DNA from 3 places in the Pelosinus sp. UFO1 genome. Region 3 is predicted to be linked to each of the others. Evidence: riboswitches for the same ligand, from Rfam matches in the RefSeq annotation. Region 3 holds a riboswitch; each other region holds the start of a gene.

The links. Region 3 has a riboswitch for cyclic di-GMP ahead of UFO1_RS05045 (HD-GYP domain-containing protein). Riboswitches for the same ligand answer to the same signal wherever they lie in the genome.
Region 1: it holds a riboswitch for cyclic di-GMP, as region 3 does, so the genes downstream of both, UFO1_RS04220 (response regulator) here and UFO1_RS05045 (HD-GYP domain-containing protein) in region 3, are expected to answer to the same signal.
Region 2: it holds a riboswitch for cyclic di-GMP, as region 3 does, so the genes downstream of both, UFO1_RS03975 (methyl-accepting chemotaxis protein) here and UFO1_RS05045 (HD-GYP domain-containing protein) in region 3, are expected to answer to the same signal.

What each region holds. Positions count from the first base shown of each region.
Region 1 covers NZ_CP008852.1:947,317-957,878, forward strand. Annotated here, with positions in the region: gene UFO1_RS04185 (DASS family sodium-coupled anion symporter) at 1-1,167, shown strand, start outside; gene UFO1_RS04190 (AEC family transporter) at 1,275-2,225, opposite strand; gene UFO1_RS04195 (response regulator) at 2,332-2,784, opposite strand; gene UFO1_RS04200 (LysR family transcriptional regulator) at 3,011-3,889, shown strand; gene gabT (4-aminobutyrate--2-oxoglutarate transaminase) at 4,084-5,403, shown strand; gene UFO1_RS04210 (amino acid permease) at 5,502-6,911, shown strand; gene UFO1_RS04215 (N-acetylmuramoyl-L-alanine amidase) at 7,064-7,774, opposite strand; cyclic di-GMP riboswitch class I at 7,985-8,072, shown strand; gene UFO1_RS04220 (response regulator) at 8,303-8,662, shown strand; gene UFO1_RS04225 (chemotaxis protein CheA) at 8,738-10,562, shown strand, end outside.
Region 2 covers NZ_CP008852.1:888,410-898,971, reverse strand. Annotated here, with positions in the region: gene UFO1_RS03990 (YeiH family protein) at 1-198, shown strand, start outside; gene UFO1_RS03985 (rubredoxin-like domain-containing protein) at 315-650, shown strand; gene UFO1_RS03980 (chemotaxis protein) at 760-1,680, opposite strand; gene UFO1_RS03975 (methyl-accepting chemotaxis protein) at 1,719-3,419, opposite strand; cyclic di-GMP riboswitch class I at 3,544-3,630, opposite strand; gene UFO1_RS03970 (GerAB/ArcD/ProY family transporter) at 3,838-4,953, opposite strand; gene UFO1_RS03965 (Ger(x)C family spore germination protein) at 4,968-6,131, opposite strand; gene UFO1_RS03960 (spore germination protein) at 6,163-7,812, opposite strand; gene UFO1_RS03955 (hypothetical protein) at 8,148-8,423, shown strand; gene UFO1_RS03950 (APC family permease) at 8,494-10,338, opposite strand.
Region 3 covers NZ_CP008852.1:1,129,837-1,140,138, forward strand. Annotated here, with positions in the region: gene UFO1_RS05010 (diaminopimelate decarboxylase) at 1-543, shown strand, start outside; gene buk (butyrate kinase) at 804-1,889, shown strand; gene UFO1_RS05020 (bifunctional enoyl-CoA hydratase/phosphate acetyltransferase) at 1,905-2,810, shown strand; gene UFO1_RS05025 (ferredoxin family protein) at 2,919-3,134, shown strand; gene vorB (3-methyl-2-oxobutanoate dehydrogenase subunit VorB) at 3,139-4,209, shown strand; gene UFO1_RS05035 (thiamine pyrophosphate-dependent enzyme) at 4,212-4,964, shown strand; gene UFO1_RS05040 (2-oxoacid:acceptor oxidoreductase family protein) at 4,961-5,491, shown strand; gene UFO1_RS05045 (HD-GYP domain-containing protein) at 5,567-6,640, opposite strand; cyclic di-GMP riboswitch class I at 6,769-6,860, opposite strand; gene UFO1_RS05050 (metal-dependent transcriptional regulator) at 7,082-7,504, shown strand; gene UFO1_RS05055 (Nramp family divalent metal transporter) at 7,556-8,833, opposite strand; gene UFO1_RS05060 (sirohydrochlorin cobaltochelatase) at 9,253-10,056, shown strand; gene cobO (cob(I)yrinic acid a,c-diamide adenosyltransferase) at 10,097-10,302, shown strand, end outside.

The DNA.
Region 1 (10,562 bases), 180 kb from region 3:
ACTCCGTGGCTAGTATTTACAGCCTTTATTATCGGTCAATGTTTTGTGGAAACAGGACTAGGAAGTCGAATCGCTTACGTACTCATTGATAAATTTGGCAAGTCTACGTTGCGCTTAGGGTATATCGCGGCGCTTTCTGACTTAATATTATCGCCAGCAATTCCTTCGAATACCGCCAGATCAGGCGGACTGGTATATCCAATTTTCCAGAGTTTAGCATATACGCTCAATTCTCGCCCAGATGATGGGACAGAGCGAAAGATCGGTTCTTATCTAATGGTCTTAATGTATCAGAACAGCTTGATCACTGGAACAATGTTTATCACAGCTGGGGCTATTATGCCGCTGATGATTAAACTGACGAATGACATTATGCATGCTGATATTTCCTGGATACAATGGGCGGTGGCCATGTCCGTGCCTGGGTTATTGTGTTTGCTACTAGCGCCGTATATGGTTTACAAAATTTATCCACCTGATCTAAAAGAGGTAGATAACAAGGCTGTTGCTCAAGAGGGGTATAAAAAAATAGGCTCTATGAGCCGGCAAGAAAAGACATTGGCAGTGCTTTTTTTGTGTGCTATCATTGGCTGGGCAACAGGTACTATTACCAAAATTGATTCAACAGCAGTGGCTTTAGCTTTACTATCTTTAAGTTTATTAACAGGCGTGATTTCATGGGAAAAAGTATTAGCAAGTAAAAGTGCATGGAGTACGTTTATCTGGTATGGCGGTATCATTTCTTTGGCTAATGGTTTAAATAAAGCTGGTTTCTTTGTATGGTTGGGAAAACTATTTTCAGAGCATTTAGACTTTACTGGGGTCCATAGCGTAGCTATACTTGGCGGATTGATTTTTATAACAATTATCGTTCGTTATTTATTTGCATCAACGATTGCTTTTGTCGTCACGTTCATTCCAGTAATCTATACTTTGGGGGCCGTTACTCATGTGCCAGCCCTTCCGCTGCTATTGATGACAGCTGCTTCAGCTCAAATCGCTAGTTTAATGACTCATTATGGTAATGCAGTAGGTACAGTATTGTATGGCGCAGGATATGTCCCACAAGGGACATGGTGGAAGATTGGACATGTTGTAATGGTTGTCTCAATGACCGTTTATTTTATTATTGGTCTTTCCTGGTGGAAATTTTTAGGATTATGGTAATACTTTAGTAGGATTATATAGTTTTTTATTGATTGGAGAGAATCAGCAATTGATTTACGTAGATCGATTGCTGATTCTTTTATTATTGGATAACGTTCCCTTGGAACTCATATAAATGCCATATAAATAGGGATAGCGAGTATGGCAAAGAGTGTTGTAATAGTCACTAGAACCGCTGCATATTCAGCATCGGCTTCATAAACCTTGGCAAGGATTGTAGTTTGAGTCATAGACGGCAAGGCTGCTTGAATAACAAAAACTTTTTTCATTAAATCTGGAATGGGGATAACAGATGCAACTAACAAAACTGCAATTGGTGAGATAACAAACCTTCCTACTAATACTGCGATGACATCCTTGCTAAATTTGATTGTATTTAATTTGACCCCGAATATTGCAACTCCAATAAAGAGCATGGATAACGGAGTCGTCATATTACCTAAATATTTGCAAGTACTCATTATGAAATTGGGTAAGGGAATTTCTAAAAGGATGAGTACTACTGCCAACATAAATCCTATAAATGGCGGTGAAAATACTCTTTTGACAGTAGCGATACTAATTATTTTAGATGGGGCTGTCTTCCCGTCCAAACTGATGGAGTAGTTTCCGATTGTCCAAAAAAGAAAGGCATTTGCAAGGAAATATACGAGGACATAAGGTATGCTATTTTCACCCATTAAAGCTAGGTTAACTGGGACTCCTATAAAAAGAGAACTAGAGCAGAAAAAGGCTGAGCGAAAAATACCTTTTCGATTAGGGGGTAAATGAAGAAGGTTAGAGATTAGAAAGCTGATCATAAAGCTAATGATCATCGAGAGAATAGGAACGATGATTCCACTAAACAGGGTTATAAAATGTTCCTTGTTAAATGTATTGAGTAAGTTCCAAACCATATAAGTTGGTAAGGAAACGTAGGTAACTAATTTAGGAAGTAGCTTTGAGTTTTCGGGGTTAAACCACCCTTTGCTAGTAAGGATATATCCTAATGAAACCATAATAATAATGCTCATTAGTCCTTCAATTGCATGTAAAAAGACCATGTTTACCTCCTGCATTTGCTATAAGTTATGATAATGAAAAATTGTAAAATAGAATACTGTTACATTGATTATGAAGAGTATTTCTTTACTCAATAATTAGGAAGAAGGCTATTAGGGGGTTTTAGGCTTGAAGGGAGCATTTTTTTAATTTATATCCATCAAGGTCCCTTTGACTTAAAGCGCTCTTGCAGGTAAGTTGCTGCCGAAATTCACGGTAAGAAAGTAAAGAATCTTTAAGCCGCTCAAAATTAAAGGGTTTAAGTATATAATCAAATATCCCGTGACGTAAAGCCCAATTGATTGCGTTACCATTAGTTATTGCAGTAATTATAATAAAATCAATTGGTAGCTCTTCGATTCGAGTAAAAGATATCACTTCGATAGTGTTACTATCTGAGACACAATCATTAATAATTACTAAATCGGGTTTCTTCCTATCTAATAGTTCGAAAACTTCACTATGACTTCTGCCAATCCCTACTAGTGTAAAGCCACCTACCTCTTGAATATAAGATTTATGTATGTTAGTAATAACAGCTTCAGGATCTACAATCAGTACTTTAATATCGGTCATAGTCGACATCCTCCGGTGTATTCATATTTAATATCAACTACTCGTTTTGTGTTTAATGAAGGACAAGAGATATATTAATAGTAGGGTTATTTAACGAAAATAAATGAATCTGTTTTGACAATACTTAACCCTTCTTATATCATTATAGCAAAGCATTAGATATATATATAATATTAAAAAAGTTACTTTGCTATACGAAAAAAATATATCAGAAGGATGGGGTTTTGTGAATAGTAAGCAGCTTACCTATTTTTTGGCCATTGCTGAGGAGGGGCAAATTTCAAAGGCTGCCAAACGGTTACATATGGCTCAACCTCCATTGAGTCAACAACTTAAATTATTAGAAGAAGAATTAAATGTAAAATTAGTAGAACGTGACCGTCGAGGAATCATATTAACCGACGCGGGTCATTTGCTCTATAAAAGGGCGTCGCACATACTAGAGTTCATGAATATGACTACGAAAGAATTAAAAGAATTAGATGAAGGATATACAGGAACCTTATCGATTGGAGCTGTTGCATCCTCAGGAACGACCTTCTTACCCTTCAAAGTTGTCAACTTCCATAAACAATATCCCCATATAAGTTTTCAGTTATGGGAAGGTGACACAAACAAAATTTTAGATTTACTGAATTCTGGAATCATTGAAATAGGCATTGTAAGAGCAATTTTTGATTCAAAAATGTATCATTCCGTGAATTTACCGAATGAACCCATGGTAGTTGCCATGTGCAAAGATTGGGAAGATGAAGAACAGGCGACTCAACATATAAAGCTAGAAGAACTTGTAGATAAGCCCTTATTACTTCATCGGAGTAATGAAAGTATGATTGTGGAGTGTTGCCAGAAAAATGGTTTTGAGCCTCAAATTTTGTGCCGAGGGGACGATGTTAGATCCTTACTCGTATGGGCTGACGCAGGATTAGGCATGGCTATAGTACCTAAATCGGCAGTAGGTCTTGTGCCGAGCAACACATTAATATACAAAGAAATCATTGAATCTTCCTTAGAAATAAAAAAAGCAATTATTTGGCTGCGAAATCGCTACCTCTCAGCGAGTACTAGGAATTTTATAGATATGATACTGTCAGACTTATCTTAAGGATAAAAGTGAATAGGTCACAATGTAGTACAACACAATCTGTGATCTATTCACATAGACGCTAGTAGATACCTCTGGTATTATTTAAGTATCAACAAAATATGAGTGATGTATTTAGCAACGGCGCTGAATGTATATCCTGGAGATATATTCAGCGTTTTTATTTTTATAAAAATGTTAGGAGGGACTTTATAATGGATAATGGAAAAAGTAAGACTGAAACACTGATACAAAGAAAAAACAATGCAGTTGCTAGAGGGATAGCTAACTCAACAGGGGTTTTTGTAGAAAAGGCCAGTGGAGCGGTCATTACAGATGTAGAGGGTAGAGAGTTTCTTGACTTTTATGCGGGTGTAGGGGTTTTGAATGTTGGTCATTGTCCAGAATCGGTAGTTAAAGCCATACAAAAACAAGCGGAACAATTACTTCATTCATTCTTTGCCATTGCCATGTATGAACCCTATGTCCAGCTGGCAGAAAAGATGAATTCTCTAATGCCTGGGTTTTCTCCCAAAAAGACGATGTTCGCTAATAGTGGTGCAGAAGCCGTTGAGAATGCGGTGAAAATTGCCCGCCATGCAACGAAAAGAACCGGAATCATTTCTTTTGAGTGTGCATTCCATGGACGTACTTTTATGACCATGGGTCTTACCAGTAAAGTAAAACCTTATAAATATGGTTTTGGGCCTTTTGCTCCAGAGGTTTACAAGGTTCCTTCCGCATATTGCTACCGCTGCCATTATCGTTCTACCTATCCTGGTTGTGGGATGCATTGTCTAGAAAATTTTGAACGGTTTTTTGCAGCAGAAATTGATGCTGAGCATATTGCAGCTATGATTATTGAACCGGTACAGGGGGAAGGTGGTTTTCTCGTACCGCCACCAGAATTTTTGCCAGGTCTTAAGACTATCTGTGAGAGTAAGGGAATCTTATTAATTGCTGATGAAGTACAAAGTGGTTTTGGTCGTACAGGGAAAATGTTCGCCATTGAAAATTGGGGTGTGGAACCGGACTTAATGACTACGGCGAAGTCAATCGCTGCCGGTGTTCCTCTCAGTGCTGTAACAGGCAAGGCTCAGTATATGGATGCACCTGACGCTGGTAATATTGGCGGGACCTATGGCGGTAACCCTTTAGCCTGTGTGGCAGGTTTAGAAACGATAAAATTAATTGAGGAAAACAATCTCTGCAGCCGAGCAACAGAAATTGGCCATAAAACTATGAAGAGACTGGAAGCCTTACAGGAGAGATGCAGTGCTATCGGTGACGTGAGGGGTATTGGTGCGATGATTGGTATTGAACTAGTCAAAGATCGAAAAACGAAAGAACCAGCGAAAGAACTGACTAGCAAGGTAGTAAAATATTGTCTGGAACAAGGTGTAATTCTAATTAGTGCTGGTATTTTTAGTAATGTAATTCGTTTATTGATTCCTTTGGTGGTTACTGATGAACAATTAGATCGTGGACTTACGGTTTTAGAACAAAGTATCCTAAAAGCTACTGCTGAAGAATAATGTAGTGTAAATAAAATAGCTGCAAGCAAAGACGCTTGTCAACAACCGTGAGGTTGTTGATGAGCGTCTTTTTATATAAAAAAAGGAGGCGAACAGATATGAAAGAACAATCCTTATATTTAGAAAAAGAGAACTTGAAGAAAGATCTAAAAGACAGACATATCCAGTTGATTGCTATTGGTGGAGTTATTGGCGTTGCTCTATTTATGGGATCTGCTCAGGCGAGTAAGATGGCAGGACCAGCTCTCACATTAGCCTATGCCCTTGGTGGTATTGTTATGTACTTTGTGCTGCGTGCACTAGGTGAAGTCGCTGTAGAACATCCTGTAGCTTCATCCTTTGCTGGCTATGCCAGAGCCTTTTGCGGGCCACTAGTTTCCTTTGTTACTGGATGGACTTATTGGTACCAATGGGTTGTCTTAGCTATGTGTGAAATTTCAGCAGTCGGCATGTATATGAAATACTGGTCACCGGATATAGAGCAGTGGATTCCTGCGCTGATTTGTCTTGGTGTAATTCTGGCCATTAATTTAGTTGCAGTGAAATATTACGGTGAGTTTGAATTTTGGTTTGCGCTAATTAAAGTTGTAACCATCATAGCCATGCTGCTAGTTGGCTTTGCAATGATTCTCTTTGGCCTTGGTAACGATGGAGTGGCAATTGGTTTTTCTAATCTGTGGACTCACGGGGGTTTTATGCCTTTTGGTTGGAGTGGTGTAGCCATGGCATTGGTTATGGTGGTGTTTGCTTATTCAGGAGTTGAACTAATCGGAATTACTGCTGGTGAAGCCATTAATCCTGAGTCCTCTCTTAAATCCGCGATTGATAAGGTATTTTGGCGTGTATTGGTTTTCTATGTTGGCTCTATGGTAGCCATTCTATCTATTTTTCCTTATGATACGTTGCCGAAAGGCATTAGTCCTTTTGTAATGATCTTTGAAAAAGCCGGCATACCTTATGCAGCTTCCATTATAAATGTTGTAATTTTATCCTCGGCAGCTTCTTGCTTAAATAGTGGTATGTATGTTTGTGGACGAATGCTTTATGGATTAGCACTTAGAAATGAGGCTCCCGCATTCTTAGGGAAACTATCAGCCAGTCAAGTTCCCGCCAATGGCATTCTATTTTCTAGTGCTGTTTGCTTGATAGGCGTTTATCTAAATTATGCATCTCCAGACAGCGTATTTTATTATATGTCGGCTATTACAACCACGGGTTGTATGTGGACTTGGTCATTGATCATGTATATTCAGTACAAATGGCGAAAAAGCCTTAGTAGTGAGCAAATTACTCAGTTAAAATATCCTATGCCTTGTTATCCATATGCCAATTATGCAGTAGGGATATTTATGCTGGCTGTAACCTTAGGTATGGGATATGACCATGATAATCTGGTAGGATTATATGTTGCACCTGTTTGGTATGGTGGTCTTTATATTGTATATAAACTATTAAAAATTGGTGAAGCGCAACAGAAAGCTGATTTGAGTATTCGTACAGAATGGTAGGTTAGTTACTTTGAGGATTATTAGTAAAAAATTAAGCCAGGCAGAGGAATGCTTGGCTTTCCTTTTATGAATTCATAGAGTAAAAAAAGGGAGCACAACTGTGCTCCCTAAGGATGTTTAAAAATTTTACAAATTAACTGGTGAGGTCGCGCTTATTGCGCAAAATATTTTTTAATTCCATTGTAAATTCCAAGTGCTGCCTTTTTGTCAAAAGTAGGATTAAGGAGTAGTTTTTCTTCTTTTGGATTGGAGATAAAAGCAACTTCTGTTAATATGGCTGGCATCGTTGTGTTTTTAAGAACGTAAAAATCATTAGGTTGATAGCCTCTATCAGACAACTTTAGTTGGCTAACCATACTATCTTGTACTAAACTGGCAAGAGTATCGCTATTGCCTGGGTAAAAATAAGTTGCTGTACCACTGACAGGTTCGTCAGAAGCGTCAGCATGAATGCTAATAAACAAGTCTGCACTAGCCTGGTTTGCAATAGCAACGCGAGCCTGTAGTTCGTCAATGTCTGATGTTCCCTCATAGGCAACATCCTTGTCAGAGGTACGGGTCATGATAACCTTCGCTCCTCCATCAGATAATAACTTACCTAGATCACGAGCAATGGCCAGTGTAACATTTTTTTCCGCAACATGATTAGGGCCTATGGCACCAGTATCACTACCACCATGACCGGGATCAACAACGATTACCTTGCCTTTCATTGAAGAATTTTTTGTTTGGTTGCTTTGAAGACCTATAAAGTTGATGATATCTTGACTCAGTGAATCAAAGGAAGCGGCACTCGCAGTAGCTGCTGGTAAGCTAGTTAGTAACAATAATAGAGCTATTAAAAGAGGTATTTGTTTTTTCATGTAATGTATCCTTGCTAATTTTATAGTTTTATGTGGTATTCAAATTATACTTTAATTACATTCTTCGCAGCAAACGTAATATTTGCCATTCTTTTTTGTATTAAAACAAGACCTAGGTCCTGGGGAAACATACCAGAGTCCCGAAATGCGTTGACGAATATATGGAATAATAATATAATATAAGAAAATACTACATAGATAGACAAAAATTAACAATATTGGCAAACCTATCGAAAGATAGGGACGCAAAGCTATGGGTCTACAGTCGCTGGGCGACCAAGACTGCCAGGCCGCCATGTTAGCTTAAACTACCATGTTTTAGGTCAGGTATCCCTGACCTTTTTTTGCGTTTTTTTTGATGGCTTCAATTATTTCTGATTGGGATAAAGTAGGTGACATTATAGTCGAAATATTTCGAACAGAAATGATGCTTACATTGAAAAGGGTAAGAGAAGCAGGGAAGCTAAAATATGTAGGTAACGATTATGTGATTGCAAGTTGACATTACTTGTAGATGAAAGGATGAAGATATATATGAAAGTACTTATTGTTGATGATGCAGTTTTTATCCGGTTAACACTAAAAATGATGTTAGAGAAAAATGGCTACCAAGTAGTAGGCGAAGCTGCAAATGGTGCAGAAGCAATCCTAAAATACAATGAACTTAAACCTGATCTGGTTACAATGGATATAACAATGCCTCAAATGGATGGAATAACGGCTTTGAAGGCAATAAAAAAAATGGATTCTAGTGCGAAAGTCGTTATGATATCGGCTATGGGGCAAGAAGCGACTGTAAAAGATGCCATTGTGTCTGGTGCTAATGGATTTATCGTAAAACCGTTTGTTGAAGAACAGGTCATTCGAGGGCTAAGCAAGTTCAAATAGAAACGCTAGATTTTGAAAAAGATTATGCAGTACCGTACTTCCAGTATTTGCAGTAATTTGTGAGGGTGATTGAAATTGGCCAATAATGATAGCAAAGCCCCAATGCTTGACCTCTTTGTATTTGAAACAAACCAGATGTTAGAACAGCTTGAACGCCTTATTTTAGATAGTGAAAAGTCCGGGGGCTTGGAAGTCGTTATCAATGAAGTATTTAGAATTATGCATACACTAAAGGGGTCGGCTGCTATGATGATGTTCAATGACATTTCTTCGTTAGCCCACTCTTTAGAGGATGTTTTCTATTATATTCGCGAGACAAAGCCTCAAAGTGTAGATTATTCGGAACTGACAGATCTAGTTTTAAATGCCGTAGATTTCATTAAAGGTGAAGTGGCTAAGGTGGAAAACGGGGCAGATCCAACAGGTGATTCCTATGTTGTTTGCGAGAAAAGCAGGGAGTTTTTGTCCAGTTTAAAGGAAAGTCATCCCAAACTGACTGATACTACGAATTTCAATATTGATGAATCAAATATCCATTTTGGGGCTGATGCATCTGAGGATGAGGGAAAAATCAGATATGAAGCCAGGATCTTTTTTGACGAAGATTGTGGAATGGAAAATATAAGAGCTTTTACTCTAATTCATGAGCTTAGTGATCTTGCAGAGAACATTGTACATTCACCAATGGATATTTTAGAAAACGATGCTACATCGGAAGTTATTAAAAATGAAGGATTCCAGATAACATTTTTGACGCAAAAATCTTTGGAAATAGTACAAGAATTTTTCTGCAACACAATGTTTCTAAAAGAGTTCAACTTAAATGTAGTGGCGGATGCCAGCGTCAAAAAAGCGCAGCAGAAAAAGGTAATTGACTTAGATGACCCAATTCCAGATGAGCCCGTGAATGCTGCCGTCAAGGAAGTGGAGCAGCAAACGGAAGGGACACAAAGTTTTATTAGTGTAAATGTGTCAAAGATGGATATCCTTATGGATTTAGTGGGAGAGCTTGTCATTGCTGAGGCAATGGTAACTCAAAATCCTGAACTGCAAGGATTGAGGCTTGATAAGTTCTATAAGTCAGCACGACAATTAAGAAAAATTACTAGCGAACTTCAAGATACTGTTATGTCCATACGAATGGTGCCGTTATCAGCAACTTTTCATAAGATGAATCGCATTGTCAGAGATATGGTGCGAAAGCTTGATAAAGAAGCGCAGTTAGAGATTATTGGAGAGCAAACCGAAGTAGACAAAAATATTATAGAAAGCATATCAGACCCGCTTATGCATCTAATTCGTAATGCTGTGGACCATGGTATTGAGCCTGCTCAAGAAAGAATTGCCCAAGGGAAACCGAAAGTGGGCAAAATTCGACTAGAAGCAAAAAGTGCCGGTGGCGATGTTTTGATTACGATACAAGATGACGGTGGAGGGTTAAACAAAGAAAAAATTCTTAAAAAAGCTTGGGAACGCGGTTTAATTGAAAAGGAAGAGACCTCTTTAAGTGATAACCAGGTCTATTCTTTTATTTTACAGCCTGGCTTTTCTACCAATGATACTGTGACAGAATTCTCTGGTCGTGGAGTTGGTATGGACGTCGTAGCCAAGAATATTGAAAAAATAGGTGGTACGATTAGTGTTGATAGCGTAGTGGGGGAAGGCACAACAATGTTTATAAGAATTCCTCTTACTCTTGCGATCATTGATGGGATGAATATAAAGGTCGGAAATTCCATCTACACGATACCGATTATTGCGATAAAAGAGTCCTTTCGGCTGAAAGAGCAGAATTTGATAAAAGATACAAATAATAATGAAATGATTATGATTCGGGGGGAGTGCCACCCTGTTTTGCGTCTTTATGAAAGGTTTCAGGTAAAAACAGAGGTCAAAGATC
Region 2 (10,562 bases), 240 kb from region 3:
ATCCCTCCAGTTGTCTGTGAGTTCCTTTCCCATACTGGAAAGTTTTTTATCGTTATAGCTATGGCCGCCATAGGTCTAAAAACACATCTCAAACATATATTTAATAATGGTATTAGGCCAATACTACTCGGACTATTCTGTTGGTTAGCAGTAGCCCTTGTATCACTTGCAGTACAGCATTATTTACAAATATGGTGACTACAATAGTCCGCTTCCTTCTATCTGAATCCTTCTTTGTATAAGAAGGATTTTAATTTCTTTTAGCGAATAGTGTCACTAACTAGAATAATATGTAAAAAGGAGATTGTTAAACAATGAAAAACCTTTTTAAATGCAGCGTTTGCAGTTTTATTCATGAAGGGGATAATGCAATTGACAAATGTCCCAAATGTGGTCAGCCACAAGAAAAGTTTATTGAATTAACCGCGGAAGATACCGCTAAGATTTACAAGTCAGAAAGAACGAATGACATCCATATGGAAATTATTGCTTTAACGGACCAAATTGTAAAACTAGCAAAAGAGGGCATTGAGATTAATCTTGATCCTCCCTGTACATCTGGTTTTACACAAGCAAAACATGAAGCCTACGTTATTAAACAGCGCTCAAAAGCAGAAATAGAAAACCATATCACAAAGGGCAAGTGGTAATCCATCCTTTATGGTAACGACATATAAGTAAGAAAAGGATGTTAGGGAGTCTTTACTCCCTAACATCCTTTTTTCTTAGAACGTTTTAACTATCTTCTTTACAATATATTTATAGGCTCATTGTATCTAATAAATTAATTAATTTATTAATTTCTGGTTTGGAAGCTTGACCATTAGCTCCAATCGTTTCGCCTTTGAGACGCATTTCCTCATTAATTAAAGAAGAGAAAATTAATACAGGCAATTTTTCCAGTTTTTTGTTTTCTCTAACCTTCTTTAATAAATGATGCCCATCCATTTGCGGCATTTCTATATCGGTAATCAGTATATGTACATTTTCTTCGATGGGCAATCCTCCATCTGCTAATGCCGCTAATGCATCCCAAGCATCTTTACCATTATGATAGGTTGTTATATTGATATACCCAGCTTTGTGAAGTGACTCTATCAAAAGTTCTCTCAACATTTTGGAGTCTTCAGCAATCATGATTTTCTTCGTCTTCCTGACTGCCTGCAATTCAACACTCCCTTGAGAAACATCTACCATTTTAGCATTAATTTGAGGATTAATTTCAGCAATAATTCTTTCAAAATCCAATAGAATAATCATCTTTTCCTCTAGCTTGATAATACCAACAGCCATATCAGAATCAGCAGCAGTATCAGGGACTGGTTCCATCGCAGACCATGATACCCTATGTATCCGCGAAACTTGATTTACTAAAAAACCTACAAAAAAAGTGTTTAACTCACTTATAATAATATTTTTGCTAGCTGCTTCTTGGTCTTTAACTCCTAAGCATGTCAGCAAATTAACTAGTGGCATCACCCGTCCACGCAAGGTAAAAATTCCATCCACATTAGGATGTGAATTTGGCATTGGCGTAACAGGAACCGGAGTAATCACTTCTCTTACTTTCGCAACATTAATTCCATAATGCACTTTGCCAACTATAAACTCAATAATTTCAAACTCATTTGTACCCGTCTCTAATAAGATCCCCTTTTTATCATTTGCAATTTCACTCATAAAATGCCTCCACCGAATTTTAATAATAACGGTTTCACTTATACTTTAAACTTTTGAACTACTGCATTCAGTTCCGTTGCCAGCTTAGCAAGTGAATCAGCGTTATCACCAATTTCATGCATACTGGCAGATTGCTCTTCTGTGGAAGCTGCAACGGTCTGAATACCTTCCGAGGTAGTATCTGCTACAAGCCGTATGGTTTCTACGCTAGTTACCATAGACTGTGTCCCCAAAGCAGTTTCACCAATTGCAGAAGCAATTTGCTCAATACCATCTTTTACAGTAATTAGCCTTTTCGCAATGAGTTGAAAGCCTTTTTGTGTATCGAGAGCTGAGGTTTTACATTTCACAACCTCTCCGTTCGCTCGTTCCACTGCATTTACTGACACTGCAATCTCACTTCCCATATTGGAAATGATCTCTGTGATTTCTTTTGTAGATTTTTCGCTTTGTTCAGCTAGCTTACGAACTTCTTCTGCTACGACAGCAAATCCTCGACCTGCTTCCCCTGCTCTGGCAGCTTCAATTGCTGCATTTAGGGCTAGAAGATTTGTTTGTCCAGCAAGATTGGTGATTACATCTACAATTCCTTTAATTTCCTGCGATCCTTGCGCCAATTTTTCTGTTACTATTGTAATCTCAGCCATAGAAGAGGCAACATTTTCATTTTGTTCTACAACGGCTTGTAACATGGACATACCACGATCTACTTCCGCAACAGCATTTTGTGTATTGGCATTTACCTCTGTTGCATTAGCGTTAATTTCTTCTGCACCAGCTGAAATTTTTTCAACTGCTCCTGAGATATTGATAATACTATCCGAATTTTTAGAAGCACCCGCAGCAATCTCTCCCGTACTATTAGCCACAATATCTACGGTTTCTAGGTGTCCTTCGACTGATGCACTCAACTCTTCACTGGATGCGGCCAATGTTCGAGAACTGGTGTGAAGCAATGCAACAATTTCTTTTAGGGAATTACGCATAGAATTAAGGATGTTCCCCATATCCCCAATTTCATCATTTCGACGAATTTCAATATCCTTTTCTGTAAGGTCTAGTTGCCCAATCATAGTCATTGATTTCGTTAAATATCTAAAACGCATTGCCAAATTGCGACTATACCAAATTACCACAATACAGGCCATTATAAAAATTAAGGTACTCAGTAAAATAATATTTCTACTGCTATTTTGGGCATGTGTAATCATAAGATTACTTTTATCTGTCATAGATTTTTGTTGTATCTCAGCCAGTTTTGTAAATTGATCTTCAATATCCTTTGTATGTTTGCGCCCCTCTGTAGTCAGTTGATTCAGTGTTGGATCATTGGTTTTCTTGGCAATTATCATTTTTTCAACAAGGCCTAAATATTCATTTAGTAACTTTTCAAGTTTAGCACCTTCTACAGTTGAATCTTGATTCGCGGAACTAGAATTAAATTCTTTCACTGTTTTAATCGCTTTTTTCATATCTTCCTGATATCCTTGCTCATAAGCTGCTCCATCAGGATACAGCAAGAATCCACGGAAATTAAGAAGGGCTCTAACATAATCTGTATGAGCTTCCTTAATAGACATTGTCCTAACTGCAGTATATGATACCAGCTTATTTGACTCGTCGCCTAGTGAAAGATAATTATAAATTGTATAACCAAGGGCTGATAATAATAGCATTGCAGCGATAGCAAACATACTTGTTAACTGTAAAATAATAGGCAATCTTTTTTTACTATTCATAAATAGAACACACTCCTGTTATTGTAAGTTTTTTGATTTCAACTATTGCTAAGAACAATCTTCTAAATCGATTACCTTCTTTCTTAAAATATTAAAAACTGCCATGGCAACATTGACGTTAGTCAATGGCAACCTGGCAGCCTTAAATCCTAAGATTCTTAGACCCATAGCTTTGCGTCCTTACCTTTCGATAAGTTTGCCGAAATCTAACACATTCAATTTACAAAATAGAGCTCTATGAATCCTATAATAAAACATTTGGAACATTCATGCCTCCGCCAAAAGGTATAGAATTAAAATTTTTGTGGAAATTCGTCAAAAATTAGTATAGCCTACTGCTAATTTATAAATTAGTAGTAGGCTATAAAATTTTATGTTCACAATTTCATAAATTTTATTTAATTAACATATACTGGGCTCACCCTTTATTTTGACAGTCATAGGGACTTTTTTTCTTACCTCTTTTTATATAATGTATCATTAGTGCAGTCAATGGCACTATAATTTGTAATGGTATATGAATATATAATGGTGTCCACTTCAGACCTATCACAATGTGCTCTGGATAGTTTTTAGCGATGAATATTGAAAATATTACAATTACTAAACCGAAGGGTATAGCCAAATACTTGGGATCCTTTAATTTGATAAGCTGGGATGTACCAAGCATGGCCGCGTAGGTAATAATACTTACCTTGAAGAAACCTCCTATTATCATGATAACGATAACAAATACATCTAATCTTTCCAAGAATCCTAGTTTTATAAGACGCATGGTTGAAAAAAGGGGAAAGAGGGAAGCAGATGCACCTGCTACTCCTAATGAAACTATGAACATAATCGTATTTAGGGAAAGGATTATTCCAACAAACAGGACAGCAAGCAGCGATACTTTTCTTACATTGGCTGCTTCATTGACAGATGAGTAGATCATAGTGAAGAAGATAGTCTCACCATAAGGGAAGGTAATGAGCAGCCATCCATGTTTTATGACAGATGATATGCCATTTTCAAGGACTGGTTTTAGGTTTTGCATTTTCACCACATCTGGTGTTGCATACAACAATATGAATACTAGGATAACGAAAAACATCAATATTGGTAGTGTTAATTGTGCAGCTCGTGAAATATTTTCGATCCCCGCGAACGCTCCATAAGCAAATATCACCATAATTGTGATGGAAACGATAAGTGAAGGTAATTCAGGCAATGAGACAATCAGTATAAGTTCTGAAAAATCTCTCACTATTCTCGCTGATAAATAAGTAAAATATAGAATGTATACAACACTCAGTATATATCCTATAAATTTGCCGAAAATTTTAGGCAAATATGTAACTATAGTATCATTCGGATATTTGTAATATAGATTTGTATACAGAAGTGATTCTATAATGCCTACCGGTATATAAATGAGTAATGCCAACCATGCATCCTGTTTTGCTTCAGGAGTTAAAAAAAAGAGTATAGCGCTGCCAAATAACAATAACACCATGATAGCAAACAATTGGTACGCCGATATTTTTGTTTCCACAATATAGCCTCCGATTAATATAGAGGTTTAGATATTACACCTATTCTTTGTATACTAGAATGTACTTCTACCTCTACCTCAAGGTCAGGAAAAATCTCACTCCAACTTTCTTCTATATTTTTCCACTCATCAGGATAGTCCCTGTGTATTGTTTCGCCAAAATCAAATATATCTGCCTTGAATGTCTTTTGCGCTGCATATAACGCTTTCTCAACTTCTTTCTTTATGACCTCATTCTCTAATTGCTCAAACTCTGTTAATATTTCAGGATTTTTCATAGCATCTAGATCTCCCACCATTCCCCTTATATTTCCTTTCTTATTTATGGTTATATGTATGATGGGTTTATTATCTTTTACGATAGACTTTATCTCACTACTTGCAGAAATAATTTCTATTGTTATGCTACCTTTATTAGGTGACGGCATTACAATATTTCCTGCTTTAACTTTATCCCGTATCCACTGGACACCCCGCACTTCCTCTTCCCCCATCATATATCCAATGAGCTTATCCTTTTTAAATACAGCAATTCCTATCATTTTGAATACTCTACCCACTTGTTCATCTCCATGCAGGCTAATGACCCCTGCCATTGGTGCTGCCGTCTTGCTGGCTAGGGAATTAGCAAATTCCATAGTAGTAGTGACAGGTACGTATCCATAGTTTGCTTGTAAATTCAATATGGCTGCAATGGCGTTAGCAGGAATAGAATCTTCTGGTGTTGATGTTCTTAGTATTTCAGAAGCCTTACCACTTGTAACAAGGAAAACAACATTAGGGCGAAGCTGGTATCCTCTTGCCGAAAAATCCATCAGTTCAGCGATTCCTGCTTTTGCGGCATCTTCACCGATGACAATAAACTTCACATGGGATAACGCTACCTTTTTGCCTAGTTCTTTCGACAAATGATCTAATGCATCAGGTATAGTATCCCCTGTACTGATTAATGCCATGACCTCCGTAGGCTGCTTCTCGCCTTTTGATCCCCCCATGCCTCCAGGTGACTGTTTCTGTGTTTTTAATATCTGGGTAGAGATCATGTATTTCCCATCTGTTGTAATGTCAACACCAAAGGTTACTACTATAGCCAGTTTTTCAATTTCAGTTTTCGCCATACAGCCTACCGTAAGAAACATAATGATATAAATCATGAAAAATGCAATACCTTTTTTCATGGACGACTCCCTTTCTTCTTTTCCTATCCGCTTAGCGTACCTTTGTTTTTTTTCGTATGGATTGCTTCCACGTAATGAGTTTTGATCGTTTAAGCATAGACCACAACGGTGCTCTGATCACTACATCTGACAGTTCATTTTTAACAAGAGGTGCCAGAGGTCCCATATATGGCACGCCAAAGGATCGTGCCGATATCATGTTCATGAACAACATCATGATACCGCCTGTAAGTCCTAGCATACCCAAGGTTCCACCTAAGAACAGAAAGATAAATCGAGGATAAATGAGTGACATACTCATCTCCGGATAAGGTACTGTCAAGGCGGCTATGGCGGTAAAACCGATTACAACAACCGTCAGTGTACTTACTAATCCTGCATCTACAGCGGACTGACCTAATACCAGTGCGCCAACGATACTTACAGCCGGTCCTACTACTCTTGGCATTCGAATACCCGCTTCTCTCAATACCTCATAGGTAAATAACAAGGCAAAGGACTCCCACATTACAGGAAGGGGCACTCCGGCTCGAGATTTTATCAGGCTAGGAACTAAAGAATCAGGAATCAGTTCTTGATGAAATGTTAATAATGCCACATAAAAGCCTGTAAGGGTAAGATTTATAAAAAATGCTCCAAACCGAATCCATCGGCTTAATGTGGCAGGAATAAATTTCAAGTAATAGTCATCAGCCGTCTTAATAAAGTCTACAAAAAGACAGGGAACGGTTATAGCAACGGGAGTTCCGTCAACGATAATGGCAATATGACCTTCTAATAGTTTGCCTGCCACTACATCTGGTTTTTCCGTGCGGAATATCGTAGGAAAGATAAAAAAAGGACTGTCCTCTATATATGCTTCAATATAGCTACTGCCCAATACAGAATCTATATCAATCTTATGTAATCTCTCTCTCACTTCATTTACAATTTTATCATTGGCAATGCCTGCGAGATAACAAACAACAATATCTGTCTTGGTCTCTCTGCCAATCTTATAAGATTCCATCTTCAAATTTATATTTTTGATTTTTTTTCTAAGTAAGCCTGTACTCGTCCTTATGGATTCTGTAAACCCCTCTTTCGGTCCACGCAGAGAACTTTCCGCTTCCGGCTGCTCCACATTTCTGGTAGGAGGATTTTTAAAATCGATTGTCAGTGCACTATTTACCCCATCTACAAATACAATAATTTTACTACTTAATATCGCTTCTATGACCTGACTCATTTCTTCATAGATATCCTCAGGTCGTATCCCGATTAAATACTGTACATATTCCTTACTGGCAGGAAGGTAGGTAGAATCTGCAGGTTGACTGACCATTTTTTTTACAACGGCGTCTTCAATGAGTTCTTGTTTTACCATACCATCAATATATACAAGGAGGGCGCTATATTTAGGATTATTGGTGATTTTAATTTCCCGTATCACTATATCAGAGCATTTATCAAAGATATTTTTTATATATTGCTCATTATCTTTTATCTTAGAAGATACCTGCTGTACTTCAATTCCTGACTGACGCAATTGCCTAATTATAGAAGACATATCTTGAGTAATGTACTTACTGCCTTCAATCATCATTTGTAATGACTCTAACGCAGAGTTATTTTCAGGGCATGAAGCTAACGACTCACTAGTTGACGTTTTTTTATTATGAGAAAGTACCTTCTTTTTCATACCTCTCCCCTCCCTTGAAAAGCCTTATATATACTTTTAATAGTATTTCCCTCATAAACAAATTGTTAACCGTATTATGTTATTACTATGTCATTCTTTATCAATTAGGCAAATAGATTCCGCTTATTATAAGTTAATTTTCACTTTAAAAACCAACAATAAATAAATGCCAAAAAGGGAGAAGGTATTCCTCTTCATTGTTAATCCCCTTTCCCTACGAAGCTACCTTTACTTTTTCTTGATATAAATCCTTTGTTTCTTTACGCCTTCTTGAGATGAGATCATGTTATCATCAAGATGAAATAGGAAAAGAGAAGCAGTAAGGAGAATCTATCATGACACAAGAAATGATGGTGACATTTGAGATTGACAAAGATGTTAAAATTTCCACAGTAGTGGATTGGATGAATGAAAAGATTCTAGGTAGTAAGGTAACTGAAGTAAGCATTACAAATACGGATTTGATTTTTTGTGGTGCACTCCATACTTTTCTGGGAGAATTCACTATCGTTTCAACGGAAGTTGTCAGTATAGATGAACTTAAGCACTTATTTAGTCCCCATCCTCATTTTATTCATCAACTTAATTTTAAAGTCAGACCTAATAATTAGCGCCACCTGAACGTACCATAAATAAAGGAGCAGCCTCTATTTTGAAGCTGCTCCTTTAGCAAATTTCATTCTATTTTTTCAAGTGGAAGGGAACGCTAGTCACAATCACATTTTCCTTTAGAATTAGTAAAGTACGGAGCACCCAACCTGTCTGGTTGTGAAGCAGACGGTGCCACCATTTTTTTGTTTGGAACTCAGGGATTAGAATTGTAATATAATCTTCTGGTTCTTTTTGGCGCTCTAGTTGGATGATGTAATCAAGTAGTGGTTGAATTACTAAGCGGTAGGGAGAATAAACTGTTACTAACTCAACACCCGGATTCCAGTCATGCCATTTTTTTGCTACCTTTTGAGCATCTACTTCATCAGTAGCAATATGTAAGGCAACAATATCTTTACTAATGCTTTTCGCATATGTGAGGGTTTGCGCTACGATATTGGTGGGAGTAGCAACAGGTACAATGACCATATTTCTACCTACTTTAAAAGTAGTAGCAATCGCAGGGTCAAAGTCTTCCATTGGTAAGTGTAGTTGTTCAGACATATCAATATAGTGAGAACGAATTTTCTTGAAAATAAAAATCATAAACGGAATAAACACAATAACAGCCCAGGCTCCGTGGGAAAATTTGGTAATACCGATAATAAGCACGACGATTCCAGTGACGATGGCACCAATTGTATTTATAGTAGCATTCATAATCCAACCAGGGGTTCTTTCCCGACGCCAATGGACAACCATACCTGTTTGGGCGATGGTAAATGAGAGGAAAACACCGATAGCATATAGGGAAATTAGATGCTCAGTACTCCCATCATAAATAAAAATTAACAGACCAGCTATCGCACTGAGTAGGACAATGCCATTGGAGAAACTCAAACGTTCACCCCTGATTCCTAGATAGCGTGGCATATAGCCGTCTTTAGCCAGAAGGGATAAAAGAGAAGGTAGACCATTAAACGAGGTATTGGCCGCTAAATATAATACGATCATGGTGGTGATTTGGATATAATAATATCCCCAACCTCGTCCAAAGGTCATTTCAACAATTTGCGACAAGGTGGTTACGCCTTCTATCTGTAAAATATGAAAGTGCATAATTAGGAAGGAAATACCCATAAGCATAAAGCCTAGAATACCTGACATCCAATATGTCGTTATTGTTACATTACGTACTTCAGGAGAGCGGAACATAGGTACACCATTAGAAAGGGCTTCTACCCCAGTCATAGAGCTACAGCCATTAGCGAAGGCACGTAAAAGTAGTACCAACATTGTCCAATCAAATTGCTTAGCCAAGGATTCTGGCGGAATAATGGGCTGCTGCCCAGTCAAAGCTTGGTATATTCCCGTAAAAATCAAAGCGATAATACCGAAAATAAATGCATAGGTTGGGTAAACAAAGGCAGTAGAGGCTTCCTTGACTCCTCTTAGATTCACTAACATTAAAATGCAAAATAAAACGGCTAAATCAATCCCTACTTGGTGTGCCGCCAATGCAGGAAAAGCTGATGCAAGAGCAGCTGTACCAGCACAAACACTTACGGCCACAGTAAGTGTGTAATCAGCAAATAAGGCAGCTGCAGCTACTAGTGCTGGCATTTCGCCAAGATTATGTATCGCTACAGAATAGGAACCACCGCCGCCGGGGTTCACTTTGGCTACTTGTACATAGGAAAAAGTGACAATAGCGAGCAAAGCCAAAATCGCCAAGCTGATTGGTGCTAAATAGCCATAAGCTATAATTCCCGGAAGTGTTAGCATGATCATGACTTCCTCAGGGCCATAAGCCACAGATGAGAGGGCATCGGAAGAAAATATTGCCAAAGCCTTCCATTTAGGGAGCTTTTCATGGCTCATTTCTTGATTATGTAACGGTCTGCCAATCAGTATTCGCCGAACAAATTTCATCATAATTAATCCACCCCTACGAGTATTATCTTTTGGTAAAATATTCAATATTATACTATCAATTTACAAGGTGGCCACCGAATATAAACTGTTATTTTGCATGAGATTAAGTATACAATATTTTATTGAAAATGGAAGTGTGATTGCACAATCTTTATATAATCTTTACACTAAGATTATATATGTTCAAATGAAGAATATTTAATTCTACCAGTAATAAAAATAAC
Region 3 (10,302 bases):
GTCAGCCAAGGGGTGCGTAAGGCTTATGAAGAAAAAATTGTGGCGAAGGGACTACATCCTTTGAAAATTACCATGGAGTGTGGCAGAATGATAACAGGACCTTATGGTTATCTTGTATCTACTGTACTGCACAAAAAAGAGATTTATAAAAACTATGTAGGTCTTGATTCTTGCATGGCAAATTTAATGCGCCCAGCATTATATGGTTCCTATCATCATATTACGGTCGTGGGAAAAGAAAATGCTCCACTAGATCATGTATATGATGTAACAGGTTCACTTTGCGAAAATAATGATAAATTCGCTATTGACCGTAATTTACCTCGTATTGATATTGGTGACATTATTGTTATGCATGATGCGGGTGCTCATGGGCATGCAATGGGCTTTAATTACAATGGAAAATTGCGTTCCGCAGAATTATTATTAAAGGGTGACGGCCAGGTGCAGATGATTCGTCGGGCAGAAACCATTGGGGATTATTTTGCTACCTTGGATTTTGAAAAAACGGAAATAAAATTAGCAGCAGCTACTAAAAAATAATGAATAAATAATGGAACAGGCAGGTTGTAGTAGACCTGTCTGTTTTTTACGGAATCAGAAAGTATAACACTTCCTTGATTCCAAGTAAGAACGACTAAGGCTTCTGCCTGCGTCTGAGGACTTGGCCTAAGCCAAGTCTTTTCTTATTTAAAAGCAGGAAATAAGAAAAATAAAATGAAATAAGTAAAGAATATATGAACAGAATATTTGGTGAAATTTCAATACATAGAATGAAACTGAAATGTTATGGGAGGAACTTTATGGCTAAAGAATATGGGGCAGCGGAAAGGTTATTGGTAATTAACCCGGGGGCAACATCAACAAAATTTGCTGTATACGATGGAGAAAAAATAGTTTTTAAAAAGACCGTCGAGCATTCTGTAGCGGATACTAGTGGCTTCATAAAAGTAGTAGATCAGTATGAATATCGGTTGCGATTAATTTTAAAACAAGTAGCAGCAGAAGGGGTTGACATTGCCACGTTAAAAGCAGTGGTGGCGCGTGGTGGGATTTTGAAACCTCTTAAGGGCGGAACGTATTGTATTAGTCAAGATATGGTGGATGATCTCAAAGCAGCCAAATTTGGTGAACATGCTTCTAACTTGGGCGCTGTCATGGCTTATGGGCTAGCAGAAACATTGAAGATCCCTTCTTATATTGTTGATCCTGTTTCTGTAGATGAAATGGAACCAGTAGCGCGAATATCCGGTTTGCCTGATTTACCAAGGATCAGCCTATCCCATGCATTAAACACGAAAGCTGTTGCGCGTAAGGTGGCAAACCAACTAGGTAAAAACTATGAGGATATGAATCTAATTGTTGCTCATTTAGGAACAGGTGTTTCTGTAACACCGCATAAAAAGGGTAGAATGATTGATGTAAATAATGCAAAAGAAGAAGGGCCTTTTTCTCCAGATCGTTGTGGTGGACTGCCGGTAGGTCAATTTTTAAAGTTGGCTTTGTCAGATAAGTATACCTCGGCGGAGCTGCGAGAAAAATTAAGCAATAAAGGCGGAATCTATGCCTATCTTGGTACAACGGATATTCGAGAAGCATTTGCGATGGCAGATGGAGGTAATGTAGAAGCTAAGCTAGTATTAGATGCCTTTTGTTATCAAGTAGCCAAAGAAATTGGTGCTATGGCTACAGTGCTAGCAGGCAATGTAGAACATATCATTTTAACAGGGGGTATTGCTCATTCAGAACGTATTACTGATGAAATAAAGAATAGAGTTATGTTTATTGCTCCTGTGACCGTTGTACCAGGGGAAGAAGAACTAGAAGCATTAGCTTTTGGTGCCCTTAGAGTACTAAGAGGCCAGGAACCGGCACAGAATTATTGTTAGGTAGGAGGTGATTATTTGTACTGCTCTTATGACGAAATAGTAGCGGAAATTAAAAATCGCGGTCAGGTAATGATTAGCGTAGCCGTGGCCCAGGATAAAGAGGTATTGTCTGCGATTAAAATGGTGCAAGAAGTTGGTATTGCTCAGGCTATCTTAGTAGGCGATGCTGCTTTAATTACCCCTATGCTTGCAGAAGTTGGGCTATCTAATGAAACCAAAATCATTCATGAAGCAGATATAACGAAAGCTGCACAAAAGGCAGTTTCCATAGTGAAACGCGGTCAAGCCCAGGTATTGATGAAAGGTTTAATTAATAGTAGTGATTTCTTGCGAGCTGTGCTTCATAAAGAAGAAGGTTTGCGAACAGGTAGACTACTTAGCCACCTCGGAGCATTTGAAATTCCAGGTCAAAAGAAACTTTTGTTTATTACGGATGGTGGGATGAATATTGCTCCTACCGTAGAAGAAAAAAAAGAAATCCTCCTTAACTCTATGTTGGCTTTGCAGGCGATGGGCATTAAAGAACCTCATGTAGCAGTATTAACTGCCAATGAAGTGGTAAATGGAAAAATGCCTGCCACGGTGGATGCACAAACCCTAACCCAAATGAGTGCAGCTGGCCAGTTCCCTTTAGGGATTATCGAAGGTCCGATTGCTCTTGATGTAGCAGTAAGTCAAGATGCGGCAAAACATAAAGGTATTACCAGCAAAGTGTCAGGAAATGTGGATTTAATTTTAGTACCGAATATCGAAACGGGGAATGCTCTGGGGAAATCTCTGATTTATTTTGCGAATAGCAAAATGGCAGGGATTGTATTAGGGGCAACCCATCCGATTGTTATGACTTCACGGTCTGAAACACCGGAAGGGAAAATGAATTCTATTGCCCTAGCATGTTTAGTAAATAGTAATATTTCATAAATACAAGAATAGATGTGTAATAAAGATGACAAGTGTATATCTTAGCCAAAGAGTACATAGCTACATTTCGTTAATGCAGCTGTATGGAATTTGAAAGGAGTTGATTTGATGTCAAAAGTTGTTGTATTACGGGAGTACTGTAAGAGTTGCGGCTTGTGCGTAGATATCTGCCCCAAACAGGTACTAGCCATTGGTGATACGACCAATCAAAAGGGATATTATGCAGTTGTGGTAAAAGATGAATCAAAATGTATAGGGTGCGCTATGTGCGGAGCGATGTGTCCTGATGTAGCATTGGAAGTTTCTCGGAAGAAAAGGAGCTGACCTTATGAAAAAGATATTAATAAAAGGCAATGAAGCCATTGCAGAGGCGGCCATTCAAGCTGGCTGTAAATTGTTTTTTGGTTATCCAATAACCCCTTCTACAGAAGTGGTTGAATATTTGTCTAAGCATTTACCCAAGGCCGGAGGTACCGTGCTTCAAGGGGAAGATGAAGTTGCTTCGATTAATATGTGTTATGGTGCAGCAACAACAGGTACTCGCGTAATGACGGCTACCTCAAGCCCTGGCTTTAGCTTAAAGCAAGAGGGGATGTCTTACTTGGCGGCAGCTGAGCTGCCAGTGGTTGTGGTGAATGTCAATCGAGCTGGTCCTGGGTTAGGCGGACTGGGCCCTGCACAATCGGATTATTTCCAGTGTACCAAGGGAGGCGGCCATGGGGATTATCGGTTGATTGTTTTGGCACCATCTAAAAGTCAAGAGTTATACGATTTTACTATGGAAGCTTTTGACTTAGCGGATAAATACCGGAATCCTGTACTGATTATGGCAGATGGATTTTTGGGCCAAATGATGGAACCTGTAGAAATAAAAGAACGGCCACAGGTAGAACTTCCCCCAAAAGACTGGGTTGTAGACGGCTGCCGAGGACGGCAAAAGCGTAAGATAGTGAGTTATTCCTTAACGAATGAAATTGGGGAAGCAAATTGCCTAAAATGGCAGGATAAATATGAGAAGATCAAAGAGACAGAGCAGCGTTGGGAAGAATTTTATACCGAAGATGCAGAATATCTCATTGTAGGATATGGAACTTGCGGTCGCATTGGTAAAAGTGTAGTACTAAATGCTCGTAAGGCGGGAATTAAGCTAGGACTTATCCGTCCAATCACTTTATGGCCCTTTCCAGAAAAGGGATTTGCGCCCTATAAAGAAAAAATTAAGGGAATCGTCACAGTAGAGCTTAATGCAGGACAAATGATTGAAGACGTAAAGTTGGCAATCGAATGCCGTGTGCCTGTTTATTTGTGCAATCGGCAAGGGGGAATGATGCCTTCTGAAAATGAAATACTAGAGTTTATCGGGAAAGTTTTTGATTTGTCGCTGGTAAGGGAGGCATAAGAATGGAAGTTATATTTAAAAGAACAACAGGCTTAACCGGAATTCCCTTTCATTACTGCCCAGGGTGTACCCATGGAATTATTCATCGTATCATTGGGGAAGTAATGGAGGAACTAGGTATTATTGAAGACACAATTGGTGTAGCTCCTGTAGGGTGCGCCGGTTTTTCCTTAGACTTCTTTAGCTGTGACTTTGTGGGAGCAGCCCATGGAAGGGCTCAAGCTGTGGCTACTGGGATAAAACGTTCTCTACCGGATAAAATGGTATTTACTTACCAAGGGGATGGAGATATTGCTGCTATTGGTACTGCTCATGCTATACATGTTGCAGCCCGGGGTGAAAAGATTACATCTATTATGGTAAATAATGCAGTATTTGGTATGACAGGTGGACAAATGGCGCCAACTACTCTTCCAGGTCAAGTTACGACTACCAGCCCTTATGGGCGAGATTGCGCTTTATCTGGATCACCGATAGATTTGCCTAAAACCGTAGCTACCTTAGAAGGGGCAGTCTATGTAGCAGCCGTATCTGTTGATTCTCCTAAAAACATTTTTGCTGCCAAAAAAGCCATAAAAAGGGCTTTTCAAGTTCAACAATTAGGACTAGGATTTTCCTTGGTTAGTATTTTATCAACCTGTCCAACAAACTGGGGCTTATCTCCTGTGGACAGTTTAAAATGGTTACAGGAAAAAATGTTACCTCTTTATCAAATGGGAGAACTTAAGGTTCCTGAGGAGGTAAAAGGATTATGATTGATACCATTATATTATCAGGATTTGGTGGTCAAGGTGTCATGTTTATTGGTAAAGTACTAGCATACGCAGCCATGGAAAAAGAGTTACAAGTTTGTTGGATTCCTTCTTACGGCCCTGAAATGCGGGGCGGGACTGCCAACTGTTCTGTGATTATTTCCGACGAAGAAATTCACTCACCAGTAATTGAAAAAGCAGATGTGGCGATCGTTCTCAATCAACCTTCCTATGATAAATTTCTATCACGGATTAAACCGGGTGGTGCGCTTGTCGTTAATTCTTCGATTGTAGAAAGTACTGCTGCTCGCCATGATATTAAACTTATTTCCCTGCCAGCAACAGAGATTGCCAACGAATTAGGAAAACCAGCCTTAGCTAATATGGTATGTCTGGGGGCGCTTATTCCAAGCTTGAAGTTACTCAATCTTAATGCCATAGAGAAAGCGATGCATGAAGTAGTGGGTAAGAAAAAACCAGAACTCTTTGCCGTTAATATGGAGGCAATAAAAAAAGGGTTAGATCGGTAAATAGTAAAAAAGGCCTACTCTTTGGTTACCAAAGAGTAGGCCTTTTCGCAGATCAGAAACGATAGAGCATTGTTCTTACTCTTTACGATTTTGAATCTTGGAAATCAAAATTTGAGGATTATCTGCTAATCGAAGATCCCTAGTCGGCATGTAAGGTGAGCCATCTGGATAAGAGATAAGGCGGATGACAGGTCGTTGTGGGGAAGATCCAGGGATGGAAACAACAACAGCCAAATCTCCCGTATTCAGTAAGACTTCCATACCGGGCATATAGGTAGCTATCTTTGATAAGAAAACTCGCCCGTAAGTTTCATCAAAACTAGTTCCGAGGCCAGAAGCGATAATGTTATATGCTTCGTCTGGTTCCATAGCCTTTCGATAAGGGCGATGTCCAGTGATGGCTTCGTAAACATCTGTTATTGTTAGCAAACGCGCATAATTAAGGATTTCTTCCCCTTGTAGTCCGCGGGGATAACCTGTACCATCAACCTTTTCATGATGTTGCCAAGCCATATGAGCAACAAGACTTGAAATTTCCCACCGCTTGTTTACTAATAAATGAAAACCAGACTCTGGATGTTGCTTAATAATTCCAAATTCCTGTTCAGTCAAACGGTCAGGTTTATTAATAATTTCTTTATCTACTTCTATTTTTCCCAGATCATGAAGCAATGCACCGCAGGTAATTTCTTTGATTTGTAAAATGGAAAAATTGCAAAAACGGGCCAGTAATGCTGTGTATATGGCGCAATTTAGAGAGTGTGCCAAGGTATAATCATCATGGGTTGCAATACCCGTTAATTGAATCGCTACGGATGGTTGGAGGATTAATTCTTCTACAATATCAGAGGCAAGGCTACAGATTGGATCCATGGCAAAATTTTCGCCCCGATTCACTTTCTCCATAGTAGTACTTAATATTGCTAAAGCACGTTGTTGTGTTTCAAGGGAAAGATATTCTGGAATTTTTATATCGGCATATCGATTGTCTCGAATAAACAGGGCATTTACATCCAAAGCTCGTAGTTTATCGAGATATTCTTCAGTTAAAGTCACTCCTGAAGCCAATAATACCTGTCCCTTTTTATTTAAAAGATGTCGCGCTAATGTCATACCTGGGATAACATCGTTTAAACTGATTTGTCTCAAGATAAAAGCTCCTTTGTTGTATAAAAATCAGCATAAATTATGCCCGTGTTTCTAATCGACAAGGTTATTAGCAAAGTAAGCATATAAAAAAGCTTAACTGCATAATGAGCCAGTTAAGCTTATCATAATCATGCAGCGTGGCGATCATAGATCTCTAAAAAAATCCGTAGACCCTATAGCTTTGCGTCCATACTTTTCAGTATGTTTGCTAATAAAAGTTTTTCTAAATAAAACTACCATACGTGAATGGTGTCAGTTTTAAAATAATAGCATATAATTATAGCAGATTATGTCATATACTGAAGAGTATATCAGAAATTGTTAGCAGATGGAATATCCAGACCTATTTTTCGAATCTTTTTTAGCGGTGGAATATTTTTTAGTGAAAAATCATAGTAGTAGAATAAGAGTGGGCGCTAATATCGTGGGAGGCGGCTAGAAATGCTATCACCCAGTTTGGAAGATTATTTAGAAGAATTGTATCGGTTGTCTCTAACGAGTGAGATTGTTCGTGTGACTGATATAAGCCAAAAATTAGGGGTATCTTTGCCTTCTGTTAGTAAAGCCTTAGGGAAGTTAAAAGCAGATCAATATATTCATTATCAACCATATGGTGTAATTAGTTTGACAGAAGCTGGTAAAAAAATGGGAAGTTTTTTGGTTGAGCGGAATAGACTATTACAAGAATTTTTGACGCTGATTTGTGCTGATTGTGATAGTGATGCTGAGGCAGAAGCTATGGAGCATTATCTATCCCAAGGTACGATTCATTCCATCCAATTAGTAGTGAAGTTTATGAAAAATCATCCCGAATATTATCAGCTATTTTTAGAATATGTGGCTAAAAACCAAGCTGTAGAATAAAGGTTAACCAAAGCGTACCATTGGCCTTCAGTACATAAAATATAAGAAATACTATGCTTGCCCTGAAAAGATTAGGTACAGTAAGACCGCATTCAAGGTAAGTATCATGCAAATGATAATCCAACCCAATATGTTAGTCATGGTACCATTCTTAAAACGTCCCATGATTTCTTTTTTGTTACTAATCAGCAAAAGGGGAATAATAGCACCCGGTAAGGCAAAACTTAATACTACTTGGCTTGTTACAAGGGCACTCATCGGATTGATGCCTGCTAAGATAATAGCCATACCAGGTAACATGGTAATGAGACGCCTGATGCTAATCGGGATATCAAAGCCCACGAAGCCATTTAAGATAACTTCTCCAGCCATAGTGCCAACGGTAGAAGAAGATAATCCCGAGGCTAAGAGAGCGAGGCCAAAGGCTCCAGCTGCCATATTGCCCATGAGAGGCTGCAAGGTCATATAAGCTGCTTCAATACTGTCAACAGTAAGACCATTGCCTTTAAATATAGCTGCTGATACAATAACCATAGCGGCATTCACAATAAAGGCCATATTCATAGCAACAAATACATCTATTTTGGCCATCTTTAAGTGATGAACACAGTCGCTTTCGTCATTTGTACGACGATTTTGCACCAAATGAGAGTGTAGATAAATAACGTGAGGCATAACCGTAGCTCCTAGCATGCCGACAGCTACCAGTAAGCTGTCAGAGGTGAGCATAGGAACAGCCACATGATAAGCAACTTGCCCCCATTCTGGACTAGACATGAACATTTCCCATATATAAGATATGCTTATAACGGCTACCATTGTCGTAATGATTCGTTCCACAATTTGCTGCCCATATTTTTGCATGTGGCAGATGAAGTAAGTGATAAATCCTGTAAGTATTGCTGACCAAACTAAGGGGATATTAAATAGTAAGTAAAAACCAAGGACGCCTCCCAAAAACTCTGCAAGATCGGTAGCCATAGCCGCCAGGGTTGCTATAGTCCATAAGAACCAATTCACGCCTCGTGAAAAGACATTGCCGCAGTGTACTGGTAAACTAACTCCAGTAGCAATGCCAACTTTTGCAGAGAGAATTTGGACAAAGATAGCCATCAAATTACTCCAAAGAATGACCCATAGTAAGTTATAACCAAATTGGGAACCACCACTAATGTTAGTACCGAAATTTCCAGGATCCATATACGCTACGCTGACAATAAAAGCAGGTCCGAGGTATTTTAATAGCCCTTTGGCCTTGGTTTTAATTTCTTCCCCAGGTATTAACGGCAAATTAATCGGTAGGCTGGTGATAAATTGATCTTCCTTCAATATTCCCACTCCTTACGTAAGTGCTATGTGTAATTACTACTACAAAACACAATAGTATGGTTAGCCATGGCTAACTTTTAAAACGCTTTAATTACTATATAATATGTAATGATAATAATTTTGTTACCAAGGAAGAGACAATTGGATATAGAACTTGACAATTTAAAAAGAATAGTATAATTTTTAAATAGAATAAAGAAGAAATAAGAAAAGACTTGGCTTGTGCCAAGTGCTCGGACGCAGGCAGAAGTCTTAGTCGCTCTTACTTGGAATCAAGAAAGTGTTATACTTTCTGATTCCGTAAATAAGCACAGAGTGCTATATAGTTCTTTTTGATGAAATCAAATCTTCCGCCTTTGGTTGGGAGATTTATTTTATATGCAGTATTTTCGATATAAGGAATAAAAGAGGAGTTACATATGTTAAAAAAAGCTATTTTAGTAGTTAGTTTTGGTACAACCTATCAGGATGGAATGAAGTCAAGTATTGAAAGCATAGAAAATAAAATAAAATCTACTTTTCCTCAGTATGAAGTGCGAAGGGCCTTTACCTCCCGCATTGTTATCAAAAGATTAGCAAAGAGGGATGGCCTTGAAATTGATACGGAAAAAGAAGCATTGCAAAAGCTGCAGGAAGAAGGATACCAAGAAGTATATATTCAACCCTTGCATGTGGTAGTAGGAGAAGAATATGATAAGGTTAAAAGAATGGTTGCTCATTATGCCCACGCTGAAATATTCGAAAAGATTGCCCTTGGTCGCGCTCTTTTGTATTATACGGGACAAGAAGGCAAACCAGATGATTATCTAGAGGTAATAGACGCGATAAGAACACAGCTTCCAAAGGTAAAAGAACAAGAAGCCGTTGTTTTTATGGGGCATGGTGGAGTACACCCTGGTAATACTGCTTATTCTACTTTGCAAATGAAACTGGAAGATGCCAATCTAGAACATGTGTATGTTTATACGGTGGAAGGTTTTCCCTCATTGGAGAGGGTTATAAAAAAATTAAAACAAAAGGATATCAAAAAAGTAACTTTGATGCCATTTATGCTTGTATCTGGCGATCACGTTGCAAATGATATGGCTAGTGATGAGGAAGATTCGGCGAAATCCCAGTTACTACAGGCTGGATTTGAAGTTGCTATTTATCTTCATGGTTTAGGAGAAAATTCAGGGATTCAGGATCTTTATGTTCAGCATTTAAAAGATATACTGAATTAACTGGACAAAACAGCGGTAACTAAGAAAGGAAGAGGGTTACATGGAAAAAAGAGAAGGCCTAATTATTGTTCATACAGGGAATGGTAAGGGAAAGACTACGGCATCCTTAGGCCTGGGGTTAAGAGCCTGGGGACAGGGGTTTAAAGTATTAATATTGCAATTTATAAAAGGGAATTGGAAATATGGAGAGCTAAAGGCAGCAGACGCTTTGGGGTCCAACTTTGTAATGCGGCAAATGGGAGAAGG